4 regions of the Brevibacillus parabrevis genome follow, and region 1 is predicted to be linked to each of the others. Evidence: predicted binding sites of a transcription regulator. Region 1 holds the regulator's gene; each other region holds the start of a gene.
What was found. The regulator LexA, encoded in region 1, represses DNA repair genes until DNA is damaged. The targets are predictions, from matches to a motif close to CGAACATATGTTCG.

Region 2: the regulator LexA is predicted to act here: its motif matches at 1,787-1,800, upstream of uvrB (excinuclease ABC subunit UvrB).
Region 3: the regulator LexA is predicted to act here: its motif matches at 2,210-2,223, upstream of IRJ17_RS02235 (carbohydrate kinase).
Region 4: the regulator LexA is predicted to act here: its motif matches at 2,095-2,108, upstream of IRJ17_RS13900 (WYL domain-containing protein).

What each region holds. Positions count from the first base shown of each region.
Region 1 covers NZ_CP064090.1:3,492,366-3,496,270, reverse strand. The annotation lists gene IRJ17_RS16850 (HelD family protein) at 1-704, opposite strand, end outside; gene crcB (fluoride efflux transporter CrcB) at 742-1,107, opposite strand; gene IRJ17_RS16840 (DUF896 domain-containing protein) at 1,204-1,401, opposite strand; gene yneA (cell division suppressor protein YneA) at 1,494-1,829, opposite strand; gene lexA (transcriptional repressor LexA) at 2,142-2,765, shown strand; gene IRJ17_RS16825 (DUF456 domain-containing protein) at 2,812-3,297, opposite strand; gene IRJ17_RS16820 (DUF4269 domain-containing protein) at 3,424-3,905, shown strand, end outside.
Region 2 covers NZ_CP064090.1:1,548,196-1,552,100, reverse strand. The annotation lists gene uvrB (excinuclease ABC subunit UvrB) at 1-1,709, opposite strand, end outside; gene IRJ17_RS07375 (flagellar hook assembly protein FlgD) at 1,888-2,820, shown strand; gene IRJ17_RS07370 (hypothetical protein) at 2,884-3,905, opposite strand, start outside.
Region 3 covers NZ_CP064090.1:487,027-490,931, forward strand. The annotation lists gene IRJ17_RS02230 (pseudouridine-5'-phosphate glycosidase) at 27-953, opposite strand; gene IRJ17_RS02235 (carbohydrate kinase) at 957-2,057, opposite strand; gene IRJ17_RS02240 (MarR family winged helix-turn-helix transcriptional regulator) at 2,239-2,673, shown strand; gene IRJ17_RS02245 (FMN-dependent NADH-azoreductase) at 2,799-3,425, shown strand; gene IRJ17_RS02250 (DoxX family protein) at 3,502-3,888, shown strand.
Region 4 covers NZ_CP064090.1:2,912,308-2,916,212, forward strand. The annotation lists gene IRJ17_RS13890 (hypothetical protein) at 188-511, shown strand; gene IRJ17_RS13895 (glycosyltransferase) at 1,347-2,000, shown strand; gene IRJ17_RS13900 (WYL domain-containing protein) at 2,127-2,342, shown strand; gene IRJ17_RS13905 (hypothetical protein) at 3,030-3,674, shown strand.

The DNA.
Region 1 (3,905 bases):
TTGTAGATCAAGTACGACAGCCGATGCAGGGCGATAGTCGTCTTTCCGCTACCTGCCACCCCTTGCACGACGATCGGCCGATCTTTTTCCGCCCGGATGATCTCATTTTGCTCTGACTGGATCGTCGCCACGATATCTTTCAAGCGACTGTCATTGGCCATATTCAAATTCGCGTTCAAAAACTCGTCGATGAAACCTTCCTGCAAAAACTCGTCCGGATGCCCCATTTCCCGATTGATCGTCTCTTTCACCGCTCCATCGTAAATCCCGACAATCTCTCCGTCCTCAATCGCAAAGTTGCGCTTCAACCGCACCTCTCCACGGACAATCTCGCGCCCCATCCGGTAAAACGCATCCTTGCTCTCTCCGGAGTAATAGAGACTGGCAATGGGCGCTCGCCAATCCACGACAATCGAATCGAACGTATCACTGCGGACAATTCCGCGTTTTCCGATATACACCTGATCCAGCTCGTAAATCTCGTCTTTGAGAAAATCCACACGTCCGAAATACGGTTTGTCTCGCCCGTGATCTTCCAGATACCGCAAATCTTTGGCCTTGTTGTAGTTCACGACCTGTTTCACATAGTCATCGGTTGCTTCGTTAATTTCCTCACGCAGTTGAACAATCTCGTCGTCAATGAGCGCAATCGTCTCTTTCAGCTTGTTTTGTTCTGCTTCGTAATCGCGGTGCTGGGTACTCACACCCATCCCCCCTCTCAGCTTTATCCATTATTTTTTATTATTGCATTTGCCGGGCAAGCCAAATCCCTACGGCGCATGAGGACAGCCCGACCACGATACTCGCGAGTGCATACAGCGTCCCGCGCAGCCATTGCCCGTCGCCCCAAAAAGAAACAACCTCCAGAGAAAAGGTGGAAAACGTCGTGAAGCCACCCATAACCCCTGTGGTAAACAAAATATACACTTCGGGAGAAATGCCTCCCCGCTCTTTGCCGATCACAAACAACACGCCGATCAAAAATGAGCCGATGATGTTGGCTAACCAGGTGCCGATTGGCCACCCCGGCTGATTCGCCGCCAAAGACAACCAATAGCGAAACAATGAACCGACAGCACCGCCTACCGCTACAGCCACCCACGCCATCTGTTTTCCTCCTCTGTCGAATACCTGATAGTCATAAGGAACAAAAAGACACCCGAGCGTCAAGCAAGGATGTCTGCCTTATCAATACAAGTGAGCTTAATGTTTGGGACGATTCTCTTCAAGATCTTCCACATAACGGATGGAATCGAGATTCGCTTTCAGCGATGCCTTGACCGCATCAATGTACTTTTGTCGCAGAGCTTGCTGCTCTTGCTTTTCCTCATCGGTCAAACCAACCTCGCGCGATTTTTTGACCAGTTCGTTGATTCGTTTGATTTCCGCGTCAGATACCACGTACGGTTCCTCCCACCCAGTAGTAATGCCGTTTAATTATATCACATCAGGGCGAACTCGCAAGATGGAGACGAACCGGCAAGTGCTTTCTATCATTTCGGATCGGGAATGAGCAAGGTCTGTCCCGGATAAATCAGATTGCTCTGTAGATCGTTCGCCTCTTTAATATCCTGGATCAGATCGCGTACATCGACCGTCTCCGTTTGATGGCGGACTGCAATGGTCCACAAGCTGTCACCGTCGCGAACCGTCACTTCTGTTCCTTTTAGCGGCTCAGCGTGCGAAGAAGCAAACACCAGTTCGGTCAACAAGTAAAAAAAGAGAGAAAACGTAATCAGGAACAACAGGGCTTGGCCTCTAGTAATACCAAAACGGACGCGACGGGACGATTCTTTTTCAAAACGGTTAGGAATAGACATGACATTCATGGGATAACCTCCTACAAACATACGTTCTATAAGTTCGTACCCCAATCATAAATGAGAACATATGTTCATGTCAATACGAAAACCTGCCCCTTTGCAAAATTCACGCAGGTGACGGCAAGATGGCCAATTCCCCTTTTGGTATGGGACAATCCGCGAACAGCCATGCTTCTGGCTCGCACCAACCATTCGACAAGAAACGTTCTTTCGGGCAAAAATTCCTGTTCGCCTTTTTATCGAACTTATGTTTGTCGAACGCAAGCTCCCATGGTATAATATAGGAAAATATGTTCGAGAAATCAGGGGTGTCTTTTTATGTCAAAATTATCTAGCAGACAACAAGCCATCATCGAATTCATTCGGAAGGAAGTTCGCGACAAGGGTTATCCTCCATCTGTGCGCGAAATCGGCGAAGCTGTCGGACTGGCTTCCAGCTCTACCGTACACGGCCACTTGGCCCGCCTGGAAAAGAAAGGCCTGATTCGCCGCGACCCGACCAAACCGCGCGCGATCGAGCTGTTGTCTGAAGAAGATCGCTTCCAGGACAACTTCGAAGACTCCGTTGTCCGCGTTCCTGTCATCGGGAAAGTAACCGCCGGGCAACCGATCACGGCGATTGAGGACGTAGAGGAATACTTCCCGCTTCCAGAAAATATCGTGACTTCAGACAAGGTGTACATGCTGCGCGTGTCCGGAAACAGTATGATCGACGCCGGAATCCTCGACGGAGACTACGTCATCGTGCGCCAGCAGCATGTGGCAAACAACGGAGATATCGTTGTCGCCATGACCGAAGAAGACGAAGCAACCGTCAAGCGCTTTTTCAAAGAAAAAAACCACTTCCGTCTCCAGCCTGAGAACGCCACGATGGAACCGATCATTTTGGACGCCGTTTCCATCCTCGGCAAAGTCATCGGCGTCTACCGCCTCATTCACTAATTTCGCGGCATACAAAAAGGACAGCCATCGCTGTCCTTTTTTCTCTCTATCTGGCGAGGAAAAACCAGATAATCATGGTCACCTGCAACACTACTTTGACCACTGCGCTTCCCAAAAAGCCGATCAGGGAGCCAAAACCCGCTTTGACCGCCCGCTCGAAAGGCTGGTTCTGCACCAACAGCTCTACCAGCACGACGAAGACAAACGGCAAAACGATCATCCCGAATGGCGGAAACACGAAAATCCCGAGAAAAATCCCTGCGGCCGCCGCCACCGATGACCATTTGGAGCCGCCGTATTTTTTCACGAAATACATGTTGGTCAACAAGTCAGCGCCGTACAGCAATATACTGAATACCACCATTCCCCACCAGAAGGACGCTGGCAACCCCGCTCCCGGATCTGCTATGAAAAAGTGGTAGAGCAAAAAACCTGCCCACAGCAAAATCGTATCGGGTAACACAGGCAAAAATATACCTGCAATACTGAGCGCGAATAGCACCAAAACAACGATCCAGAGTAAAATATCCATCTGCATGCACTCCCCTCACATAGGTAATACGAGCAAAAGCGATTTTTGTTGCACACTTGTTTTCGCGAATCTATCATACTTGTTGCGACAAACATCTGCAAATACCGAAGGAAACAGGAGTTTTCTATGACGAGAAACTGGCGTGATCTCACCTATTTGCAAAACGGTACAGCAAAACAGCAAACAGCCGCACGAGCCATCGAACAAAGCGCGGTCTTGCAACGCCTGCAAGCTTTTGATCCGGTGCTCGCCGGAACGATTCCGCTCGACATCGATCTTGGCGACAGTGATTTGGACATCGTCTGCGAATGCTACGATCTTGAGCTGTTCGCCGAGATCGCCCGCAGCTTTTACGCAGACTGCGAAGGATACCAGGAAGCCCGCATGCCGGTACAAGCTGTGCCCACATGTCTTGTCTCCTTTTTTGCCCACGGCTTCTGGTTCGAGCTTTTTGCCCAAGCGCGCCCCGTCGAACAACAAAACGCGTATCGGCACATGATCATCGAACATCGCTTGCTGCAACTGGCAGGACCGAAAGCGCGGCAGCACATCCGCCAGCTCAAACAAAACGGCTTGAAGACAGAGCCAGCTTTTGCCTCCTATTTTCA
Region 2 (3,905 bases), 1.9 Mb from region 1:
CGCCTGCGTTCTGTCTCGCGAATCGCGGAGTTCATCGAATCTGTCATTTTGTCGGCGTACATGATGACGCGCCCCTCAGCGTTACGGGCTGCCCGGCCGATCGTCTGAATCAGCGAACGTTCGTTGCGCAGGAAGCCTTCTTTATCGGCATCCAAAATCGCCACAAGCGATACTTCCGGCAAGTCCAAGCCTTCCCGCAGCAGGTTGATCCCGATCAGCACGTCAAATTCGCCCAAACGCAAGGAACGCAAAATTTGCATCCGTTCGATCGTCTTGATGTCGGAGTGCAGATAGCGTACCTTGATTCCGATTTCCTTGAGGTAGTCCGTCAAGTCCTCGGACATTTTTTTCGTCAGAGTCGTGACCAGTACGCGCTCGTTTTTGGCAATCGTCGTCTGGATTTCCCCGATGAGATCGTCAATCTGTCCTTTGATCGGGCGAACCGAGATCGTCGGATCGATCAGCCCTGTTGGACGGATGACTTGCTGCACCACTTCCGGGCAATGCTCCAGCTCGTACGGGCCGGGTGTTGCAGAAATGTAGATAGCCTGGTTGACCTTTTCCTCAAACTCCTGGAATTGCAGCGGTCGGTTGTCCTTCGCAGACGGCAGGCGGAATCCGTGCTCAACCAGGACGTTTTTGCGCGCCTGGTCGCCGTTGTACATCCCCCGCACTTGCGGCAAAGTCATGTGCGACTCGTCGATCAGCAAAAGGTAGTCCTCCGGAAAGTAGTCCATCAAAGTGTACGGAGCGTGCCCTGCTGGCAGCCCTGTCAAATGTCGCGAGTAGTTTTCAATCCCGGAGCAAAAGCCCATCTCCAGCATCATTTCGACATCGTAGCGCGTACGCTGTTCCAGTCGCTGCGCTTCCAGCAGCTTTCCCGCCGCTTTAAGCTCGGCCAATCGCTCTTCCAGCTCCACTTCGATGCTTTGAACGGCCAGCTTCATTTTTTCTTCGCGGGTGACATAGTGAGAAGCAGGGAAAATGGCTACGTGGTCGCGCTGTCCCAAAATCTCTCCGGTCAACACATCGATAGAGGTAATCCGCTCAATTTCGTCCCCGAAAAACTCCACACGAATAGCCTGTTCGCTCTGCGACGCGGGAAAAATTTCCACTACGTCTCCACGAACCCGGAAGGTCCCGCGTGTGAAGTTGATATCATTGCGCGTGTACTGAATGTCGACCAGGCGATGCAAAATCTCGTCTCGGCCTTTTTCCATCCCCACTCGCAGCGACAGCAACAGTTCCTTGTACTCTTCAGGCGAACCCAAACCGTAAATACAAGAGACAGAAGCGACAATGATGACGTCCCTCCGCTCAAACAACGCACTGGTCGCCGAGTGACGCAGCTTGTCGATCTCGTCGTTGATGCTGGAGTCTTTTTCAATAAATGTATCCGATTGGGGAATGTATGCTTCTGGCTGATAGTAGTCGTAGTAGCTGACGAAGTATTCCACCGCGTTATTCGGGAAAAACTCCTTGAACTCTGCGCAAAGCTGGGCAGCCAGTGTCTTGTTGTGCGCCATCACCAGCGTCGGCTTGTTCACCTGGGCAATTACTTGGGCAGCCGTAAACGTCTTTCCCGTACCTGTTGCACCGAGCAGTGTCTGGTGCCGCTTGCCTGCCTGGATGCCTGCCACCAGTTCGGCGATAGCGGTCGGCTGGTCACCGGACGGTTGATACTCCGATACCAATTCAAAACGCTCCATTCCCTCGTTCATCTCCTCGTTGCAAGACTGTTCTATTTCCATTATAACACAATTTAAGCTCTGATAAGCCAGAAATTCGAACAAATGTTTGTCTTCATCCTTCGACAGATTATACCGATAATAAGTAGTAGTGCACAAGTATGTACGGTTAGACTCGCCACCTTCAGGGAGGATCGACATGTCAGATATCGGAACCACCGTTAAAAATAATCCTTATATACAGCCACACATGAGCTACCAGGGCAAAAAAGAGTTCTCGGCAGAGCTGGATAACAATGCGTTCATGAAGCTTTTGCTGGAACAGTTGAAGCACCAGGACCCTACATCCCCGATGGATAACTCGCAGTTCATTCAGCAAACGAGCATGATGACCATGGTGGAGCAAATGAAAAAGATGTCCACCTTGATGGAGCAATCCAACAACAGCATGCTGACGCTGGAAAAATACGAAGCGCTGACGGGTCGCACCGCAACCTACTCCCTCACGACCAAAGACGAAGTAACGGGAGAAACTGCGACTCAAACAAAAGAAGGCGTGCTGGAAGCCGTCTACATGGACAAAGGCAAAATATACTTCCGCATTACCGGAGAGACTAACCCGATTCCGCTTGCAGACATCAAAGGACTGGAGTCGCAAGGCATGACGGGGAATGCGCTGGACAGCAGCCTCAAGTTCATGAACATGATCGGCAAAGACGTTTCGTACAAAACGACCAAAGAAATAGACAAAGACGGAAACCCGGCTACTACGGACGACATCACGAAAGTCGACGAAATCGCCAACGCCGTCATCACCGGGTTCACAACAAAAGACGGAATCACTCAGTTCTCGCTGAACAACGGTCAGACGGTCAAGCTCGATCAGGTCGTCGGCATGAGCGTGAAGCCGGAAAACAATGCCATGAGCAACTCGTTGCAATATGCGCAAATGATCGGTTTCAACGTCACTTACACAGAAAGCCAAACCAACACGGACGGTTCAAGCTCAAACAACAGCCTGAATGGCGTCATCAAGGCTGTCAGCATGAAAAACGGCATCGTAGAGTTCGTCTTGGCTGATGACAAAAAAATTGCGCTGAATCAAATCACCGGATTTGAAGCGAGCGCCTAGTCTAGTTACACACAAAAGCCGCCTCTTCTGTAACGCAGAAAGAAGGCGGCTTCTTATTTTTGCTTATTCTTTGATAATGGTCTGCCCCGTCAAAGCATCAACGTACACCGTCGTGTCAATCTTGGCATTTGCTCCGCAGAAGCAGTGCGAGCGAGTTTGCCGGAAAGACAGGTCGTAGCCCAGTTTAAAGGTAATCGCATTCGTCTGCGCATCCCGCTGGTGAATGTAGTTCAGTTCAAGCGGCAATACGCCGAGCAACCGATCCATGGCAGCCTGCTCCTTGATCGCCTTGGAGCTTGCAGGGTACACCACGTTTTCCGGACGGTTTATGCTGACTTCTTCGATTTTGCCCGTCCATGAATTTACTTTGACCGTATACATGCCAGCTTCTTCACTCTGTCCGATTCGGTAGACCGGGACATTTCCCAGCAGTGGATCAAGAGCCAGCGAGGTGTACTTCTCGTCGCCGATATCCGTCACTCGCAGCTGGTTGCTGCCGGAAAGAACAAGCCGCTTCAACAGCATTTCCACTGTTTTGCGATCGCGGTTTTTGTCGGTTTTGGCAGCAGCCCCTGGTTCATTCGCCTGTCTGTAAATAAACTGCTGCATCTGTCCCGTCTTGGCATCTGTTACGAGCATGATGTGCTGCCCCTCAGCCTTACTGACGCCCTCTGGGAACTGGCCGATTTGGTATTTCTTGTCCTGGTCAGTTGCGTCCTTTTGGAAGTGGCCCCAGATAAAATAGCGCACAGCCTCACCGTTGTCGTGTTTCTCCTCCAAAATGGTCATCGGCAATCTTGCCGTTTCCAGTTTGAACAGGATGCGCAGCAAGTTGCGTGCCTCTTTCTCCGTTTGCGCCGTCCATTTTTCTCCTGTACCGGTTACATTTAAAATTTGCGGCAATTTGTCAGGTGCGGCCAACTTTTTACCGCTCGTGGCATCCACTGCGCTTCCTGTATGTTCATTCGCAATGATGCCGCCTTTAACGATATAGGCAAGCTTCGCTTCCGTCCGGTTTGGCTGGTCCTGCTCCGGCAACAAATAGACCAGCTCCAGCGGTCGGCTCGCCTTCCATTGCGTCAGAG
Region 3 (3,905 bases), 3.0 Mb from region 1:
CTTCATCGGGAGCCTGGAATGACTGCTTATTTACCTTCGTTCACTGCATTTTGGTAAGCAACAGCTACTTTTGCCGCTACTTCCGCATTGTGTCTTACGAGAGCGATATTCGTTTGCAAGCTTTTGCCTGCTGTCAGTTGTTTCACTTTGTCGAGCAGGAAAGGTGTTACTTTTTTGCCTGCGATGTTGTTTTCCTTCGCTTCTTTGAGCGCCTGCAAAATTACGCCTTCGATTTGCTTGTGGTCAAGCGCGTCTGCTTCCGGTACCGGGTTGGCGATGATCAAGCCGCCAGTCAGACCGAGCTTCCATTTGGTGTTCATCAAAGTGCCGACTTCTTCTGGCGTATCCAGACGGAAGTCTACGCCAAATCCGCTTTCGCGAGCGAAGAAGGACGGGAACTCGGCAGTGCGGTAGCCGACCACCGGCACGCCTTGCGTCTCCAAGTATTCCAGCGTGCGTCCGATATCCAGGATCGATTTTGCGCCAGCGCATACAACCGCAACGCTTGTTTGCGCCAGCTCAGTCAAGTCAGCAGATACGTCCCACGTGATTTCGCCATCGCGGTGTACCCCGCCGATACCGCCAGTCGCAAACATGCGGATGCCAGCCAGATCGGCTGCGATCATGGTTGCCGCTACTGTCGTCGCACCGATTTTGCCGCTTGCGAGGATGTAAGGGAAGTCGCGGCGGCTCACTTTTTCCACCGATTTGTTGGTCGCGAACTCTTCCAGCTCGCTCTCGGTCAAACCGATTTTGATTTTGCCGTCCATGATTCCGATTGTCGCTGGCACTGCGCCATTGTCGCGGATGATTTGCTCTACTTCTTTTGCCATTTCGATGTTTTGCGGGTATGGCATCCCGTGGGAGATAATCGTAGTCTCCAGGGCAACTACTGGCAGGTTGTTCTCCAGCGCGTGGCGTACTTCCTCAGTAAAGGTCAGGTATTGTTTCATCTTTTATCGCTCCTTTTCGTATTGTCCAACGGTCAATTGCAGTTGTTCCGCTTTGAGCAAGGGAGAAACGGACTGCTCTGTCTGCAAAGTCAGAGCAGATGCTGCCAAACCGAGACGGCAAGCAGCCTGGAACGACTCCCCGTTCACGATGCCGTACAACAGGCCGGACGCAAACGCATCGCCTGCCCCTGTTACATCAACTACCTCAGTCGGATACGGCGCCATCTGCTCCGATACGTCCTCCGACTGATAAAAAATTCCTGCTTCGCCCATGGTGACGATGACGTGCTTGACGCCTCTCTCCCTGATTTTCTTGCACGCTTCGGCGCAATCCTCGATAGAGTTGATCGTCATGCCGGAAAGCAGCTCCGCTTCCTCCCGATTGGGCAGGATCGCTTCGACTCCGTCCAATTGCTGTGGGAGCTTTTTCGCTTTTGCAGAAGAGACCGGGTCAACAAAGAGTCGGATGTTTTCCTCCCGGCAACGGCTAATGATGTAGGCCAAGCAATCCTCCGGTATGTTCGTATCGATAAAAATCGCGTGGGCTGCTGCAATGTGCGACCATTTCTCGGCAAACATCTCCGGTGTGAGCGCGTCGTAAATATCCATGTTCGCCAAAGAAACGACCATTTCCCCATCGATATCGAGCAATGCGGTATACGTGCCTGTGCGCTGCGTAGGCAAGCGCCACACCTGGCTGATATCTACTCCGTGCTTTTTCGTCTCCTGCACGATCCACTCGCCTTCCTTATCTTCACCGATGCTGGTGAACAAGGATGTATTGCATCCCAGTCGTCCAAGATTCTCCGCGATATTGCGGGCAACCCCGCCACACGATTCCATGATCGTAACCGGATTGGAGGAATGCAGACGCACGGCTTGCTTTCCACGCGCTTTTCGGTCGAGGTTCGCTCCACCGATGCAAGCGATCATGCCTTCGTCCCGCAATACGTACGCTCTGCCTTTAATCTCGCCGCGCTTGGTCAACTGAGCGATATACCCCGCTACAGCCGACCGCGAAATCCCGATCAAGTCAGCCAGCTCTTGCTGGGAAATGAACGGATTTTGCCGGATGTGATGAAGGATCAACATATCTTTCTCCACGGTCATCCTCCTTTCTTCTGATTAGCATTCACAGCTTCGTTTACAAACAAAAGTCTATCACAAAAACATTTGTTTTGCAAAGGATGATTTTATCCCCCTCTATTTGACAAACGGATGCGACTTCATGTAAAGTTATCTTAAATTCAAGATATCGAAAATTCGTTGGAAAGGAGGGTTTTTCATGGATCGCAATGATTCCCTCGATCTTTTTGTCGTATTATCGAGATCATATAACTGGGTCACTGCCCACTCCAATCGGCACATCCGCCTGCACGGGCTGAATCCTACCGAGTTTGGCGTCCTGGAAGTTCTCTATCATAAGGGTCCGCAGCCATTGCAGCAAATTGGCGAAAAGATCCTGATCTCCAGTGGAAATATCACCTACGTTGTGGACAAGCTAGAAAAGAAGCAACTGTTGATTCGCAAACCCTGTTCGGCCGACCGCCGGGTCATTTACGCCGAGCTGACGGAAAAAGGCCATGCGTTTCTGGCAGACATTTTTCCTTCTCATCAAGAGGCGATTGAAAAAGCGGTCGCGGGACTTACCCCCGAAGAACAACAGCAAGCGATTGCTTTGTTAAAAAAGTTGGGACGTGCTGCTCAGGAGAATTATTAGACTGGGCAGCACCCACCGAGGGTAAAAAAGGTGTTGACAAAACCTTCAACACGTAATAATCTTAAAATCAAGATTTACACATTAAAAGTTATCTGCTTACAAAAAGAAAGGGGAATATTTTTCTCATGAGCAAAGTACTTTTCATTAAAGCAAATGATCGCCCAGTTGAGCAGGCAGTAAGCGTAAAGCTGTACGAGGCTTTCGTAAAATCTTATAAAGAAACGCATCCAAACGACGAGATCGCCGAGCTGGACCTGTTCGCAGAAAACCTTCCTTACTACGGAAACGACCTGCTCACTGCCATGTTCAAAGCTGGACGCGGCATGGAGCTGACTGCTGAAGAACAAAAAGGCGCTGAACTGGTGAGCAAATATTTGAACCAATTCACTGATGCAGAAAAAGTAGTTATCGCATTCCCTATGTGGAACTTCACCGTTCCTGCTGTTCTGCACACCTACGTTGATTACCTGTCGCAAGCAGGCAAAACGTTCAAATATACAGCGGAAGGCCCTGTTGGACTGATGGGCGACAAAAAAGTAGCTCTCCTGAGCGCACGCGGCGGCGTATACTCCGAAGGCCCAATGGCTGAAATCGAACTGGCTAACCGCTACGTTCGCACGGTGCTTGGCTTCTGGGGCATCAGCAATGTGACAGAAGTGATCGTAGAAGGTCACAACCAATTCCCGGACAAAGCAGAAGCAATCGTAGCAGCAGGCATCGAAAAAGCAGCAAAACTGGCGGAATCCTTCTAAGGCCCGCCAGCCTTTCTTGTCCTAATATCTCAAATTTGAAATACTATAATTTAAAATAATTAAGGAGAGATGAAAAATGATGGATCTTGGATTGTTGATTATTCGCTTGGTGATTGGGTTGTCGTTTGCAGGTCACGGTGCGCAAAAGCTGTTTGGCTGGTTCGGTGGCTACGGTTTGAAAGGCACAGGCGGCTGGCTGGAGTCCATCGGGGTCAAACCTGGCGTTGCCATGGCCCTGCTTGCCGGATTGGCTGAACTGGTCGGCGGCTTGCTGTTTGCAGCAGGTGTCGGTACATGGGTCGGCGCTCTCCTCATTGTCTTCACAATGTTGGTTGCGATTGTGAAGGTTCACGGTCAAAATGGATATTGGGTAACGCAAAACGGCTACGAGTACAACCTGACTTTGATCGCTGTCGCTATCGGTGTCGCTTTGATCGGTCCAGGAGCATACGTTTTGTTTTAAGCAACACTTGCTAAGCC
Region 4 (3,905 bases), 580 kb from region 1:
CAAATGTTGCATTCAAATCCTGTAAATATTTACGCTTAATTGGCCCGTTGTAAATCTTCTTTGTTATCCGTTGATGGAACGCCGTGTGCGATGAAAGTCGCCTGTACGGTGTAGGCTCGTTATAAACCGAGAAATAGAAAAGGGATAAGGCGAGAATAGCGATACGACACCACCAACGGTCACATTTGTGAATCACGATTATCGGATTGGAGCCACGGATGCTGATCTGAAGTTCAATGTGAATGAGGATGGAACCCTCTATTTTGTTGTAGTTCCTAGCAATGCTTCCGCACCGAACAGCTCTCAGATTAAGGCAGGAACTGACGGACAAGGGAACCTTGCAGTTGATAGCGGTTATATCGCAGCGAGTTTTAGTAGCCCAAATAATGTCCATCTAAGCGGATTGACTCCTGGCAATACCAACTACACTCTTTATGTAACAGCTGAGGATGCAGCTCACAATGTTTTTTCGCCTATCGGTTTGCCTTTCTATACTGGTACTGCAGATTAGACAGCACTCTAATAGCCATTACTTTCGAAGTCGCTCAACCGAGCGGCTTTTTCTTTTGGAAAGGGGGAAGGAACACGGTTGTTCTAGAATCACTTGGAAGTTGGGTGCAAAATACGAGTAAAGTCTTGGATCAGGATCATTTTATTTACTTGTTCACTCATCCAGGCGCGGACTGTAACAGTGCACCTGTCACATTCTCACCAGACGGGCCAGTAATGGCAGCAGGACATGACGCTTCAACAGCTTATGCATTGATTCCGCTAAGTGCTAGTAGAATTGTGTCACTTGGATCACTCAGCAGAAGCGTTTTCCAGAAGATATGGAAGACGGGTGACGCTGCTTGACCTACTGTACCCGCATAATTTGATCAAGTTGATTGAGACGGATAGGCCAGATAAGTATGATGTTGATAAGCCTGACAATTTTATCGATAAAGAAACGTCTACGGCCTTGAAGCTGGAGGGCTGGAAACGTGAAGCCGGCTTGAAGGCAATTGACAGTGTTTGACTGCCAAAAGACTACTGAACAACTCGAACGCCTGGAAAAAGCGATTGACCAACGATCCAGCAGGCGGACTGAGCGAGTTGCCCTGGCTCATGTTTACGATGCCTGACCGGATGACAGAAAAAACATAGCCCTCCGTCCAGGGGATAACCGGGGAGGGCTGTTGCCTGTTTGAACAACTCCATGAGCATTTCATCTATCTTTTGGCAACCATTGAAAACAACCCTAAATAACCTCAAAGTGGCAAGTGCAATGTATAAAATCAGGTATCTCAACCATAATAAAACAGCCTGAAAAGACTTATTTCCTATGAACAGAGGAGCAGATGAATATGAAAATCAAGCGACTGCTTGCGTTACTGTTGACCTTGGCACTCGTTTTTAGCATGATGCAGGCAGTAGTATCCGTGCAAGCTAAAGAGGGGAAGGTAGCTGATTCAGTTTGCCTCAGTCCCAAAATGGTGCAGTTGAAGACAGATATGCAGAAAGTCTGGATCGACCATACAATATGGACGAGAAGCTACATTGTCAGTGCCATATCGAATCGTCCAGACCAGCAGGACGTTTTGGACCGACTTTTGCAGAACCAGCAGGATATCGGGAATCTGATCAAGCCTTATTATGGGGAAGCCGCCGGAAATAAGCTGGCTGATCTTCTCCGAGAGCATATTTTGATCGCTGGGAAAATTGTAGCGGCTGCCAAAGCGGGCAATCAGGCGGATGTGAAAAAGCTGGAGGCGGATTGGCATAGAAACGCTGACGATATTTCGAAATTTTTAAGTGCAGCGAATCCGAACTGGCAGTTTAAAACGCTGCAAGATATGCTTTATGCGCACCTTCAATTGATTACGGAAATAGTCCTGAACTGTCTCAAAGGAGATTGGAAAGCGGATATTGCAGCAACGGACAAAAACGAGATCCATATGATTCATTTGGCGGACATTTTGACAGAAGGCATCGTCAAACAATTCCCTGAAAAATTTTAAACGGGTAGCTATAGGGCAGTTCGACGCTTCAGCAAAGCTCCACAAGTGTGGAGCTTTTTTTATTTGCATGTTCGTATTATGTTCGCATATAATACAAACAAACGTTCCTATCTGGAGGCGAACAGCATGAAAAGGCAACTGCAAAGAGCCATACAACAGCATCAGTACATCCGGATTATTTACCTTGGCAGTGACGGCCGCACTACACAGCGAACTTTGCGTCCCATCGAAATTTCAGACGACCGACTAAAAGCGTACTGCCTCACGAGAAAAGCGCCGCGTGTCTTTGTAATCGACAACATCCTTGCGGTACAGTCAGTGGCGAACCGCCATGCTGTCTGATCTCTTGTAACATATGGAAGGGTTGGTGTGTTGAGAGGGCATTCCAGATAGACAATCCGTTCTCGATCCGATTTGTTCTGCCGAAGCAAAGAGAAGGGGTCCTTCAGCTGAAGAAAGACAAGAAACTGGTAAAATGCCTCTTTTAAGTGGGGTACTTCCCGTCAGCAAGGTTCATATTTTTTCGGATTTCGACCTGGTCGTTCCACTACGGGAGCGTCTCTGTGATGTACTTCTTATCTATGTAACGGCTGGACATTTTTGTGATGCTCTGAAAGTGGATTAGTTCCAGCTGTGTAACATCGCCGCTGAGGATGTTTCGCGCTGCGATTTTGAAAAAATTTTCCGCTCACGCTTCTTCATGCCTGTTACCGGTTACCTCTCGTCGTTTATTAAAATCTTTCTCCCGATGTCCTTACTTAGCGAAGGCGCTATTAAGCGCTAAACTAAGGAGGAGATTGTGATGATGAAAAAATTTCTGAATTGGGCCCGTCGTTATGGCAATTGAAATGATCATCCATTGGTTTAACTGATCTTCTGGCATGGGGCTGGGAGATTCAATTATCCCGCCATTCATCAAATCGCGCGGGTTGAAACGATAACTTTAGTTAGCTGCAAGATAAGCTTGCTCCCTTTACCCTAAATCTGCCCGTTGTAAATCGTTATCTTCTTATTTGTTGATGGAACGCCGTGTGCGATGAAAGTCGCTCGCACGGTGTAGGTCCAGGGCGACCTGGAAATAGCTTATCAGTAACAATCGAACAGACAGCACTAAGTGCGGAGCAAGTCCAATTTAGATGGAGGTGGTCAGATAGCGACTATGCCGATTACATGGTGGCTTATGTAAATGGGCAGGAATACAGGGTCTTCAATTACGGGGAGACTTATGGATTTGGTGCTATTAAAACATTACGTGCGGATACAAGCTATGACATCACGCTTCATTTTTACAAGAATAATGTCAATATTGCCCAAGGCGAACTGCATATCGTTACACCGCACGATGATACAATTGCTCCAAACGTGAATGCAATGCTTGGAAATCACACATCGACCACGGCAGATTTTGAGGTTTGGTCAGATGAGCCCGGGACTATTTACTATATGTTCGTTAGGGACGCGGATTTTAACGTTATGCCTAATAAAAGTTTGATTATGGCCAATGATCCGAGAATCGTACGATCTGGACAATTGAATGTAACAGCCGATCAACGGAAACAGGTGCTTTTGGATGGATTTACTATTACCGAGCCAGGATATTGGACACTTTATTTAGTATCGGAGGATTCGGCGGGTAATATTTCAAGTATCCAAGGAGCAGGGTTTTCTCTGTGAAAAACGTCGATACTTTTTTCAGCAAACGGGATGTGACTGCTTGCGGTCAACAAAACGGTCATGTCGTTTGTTGATCCAAACAAATTAGTCGTTGGCGGCTGATCCTTAGGATTTATCTGGGGTTTTTTCTTGGAAAAGCTTGAGTAAAGTGCGGAAGAGTCGGTCAACCGAGCGGCTTTTTTGACAAGGAAGATGAATAAAGGTAATGAGGACATTTGCCAATAACTGCCC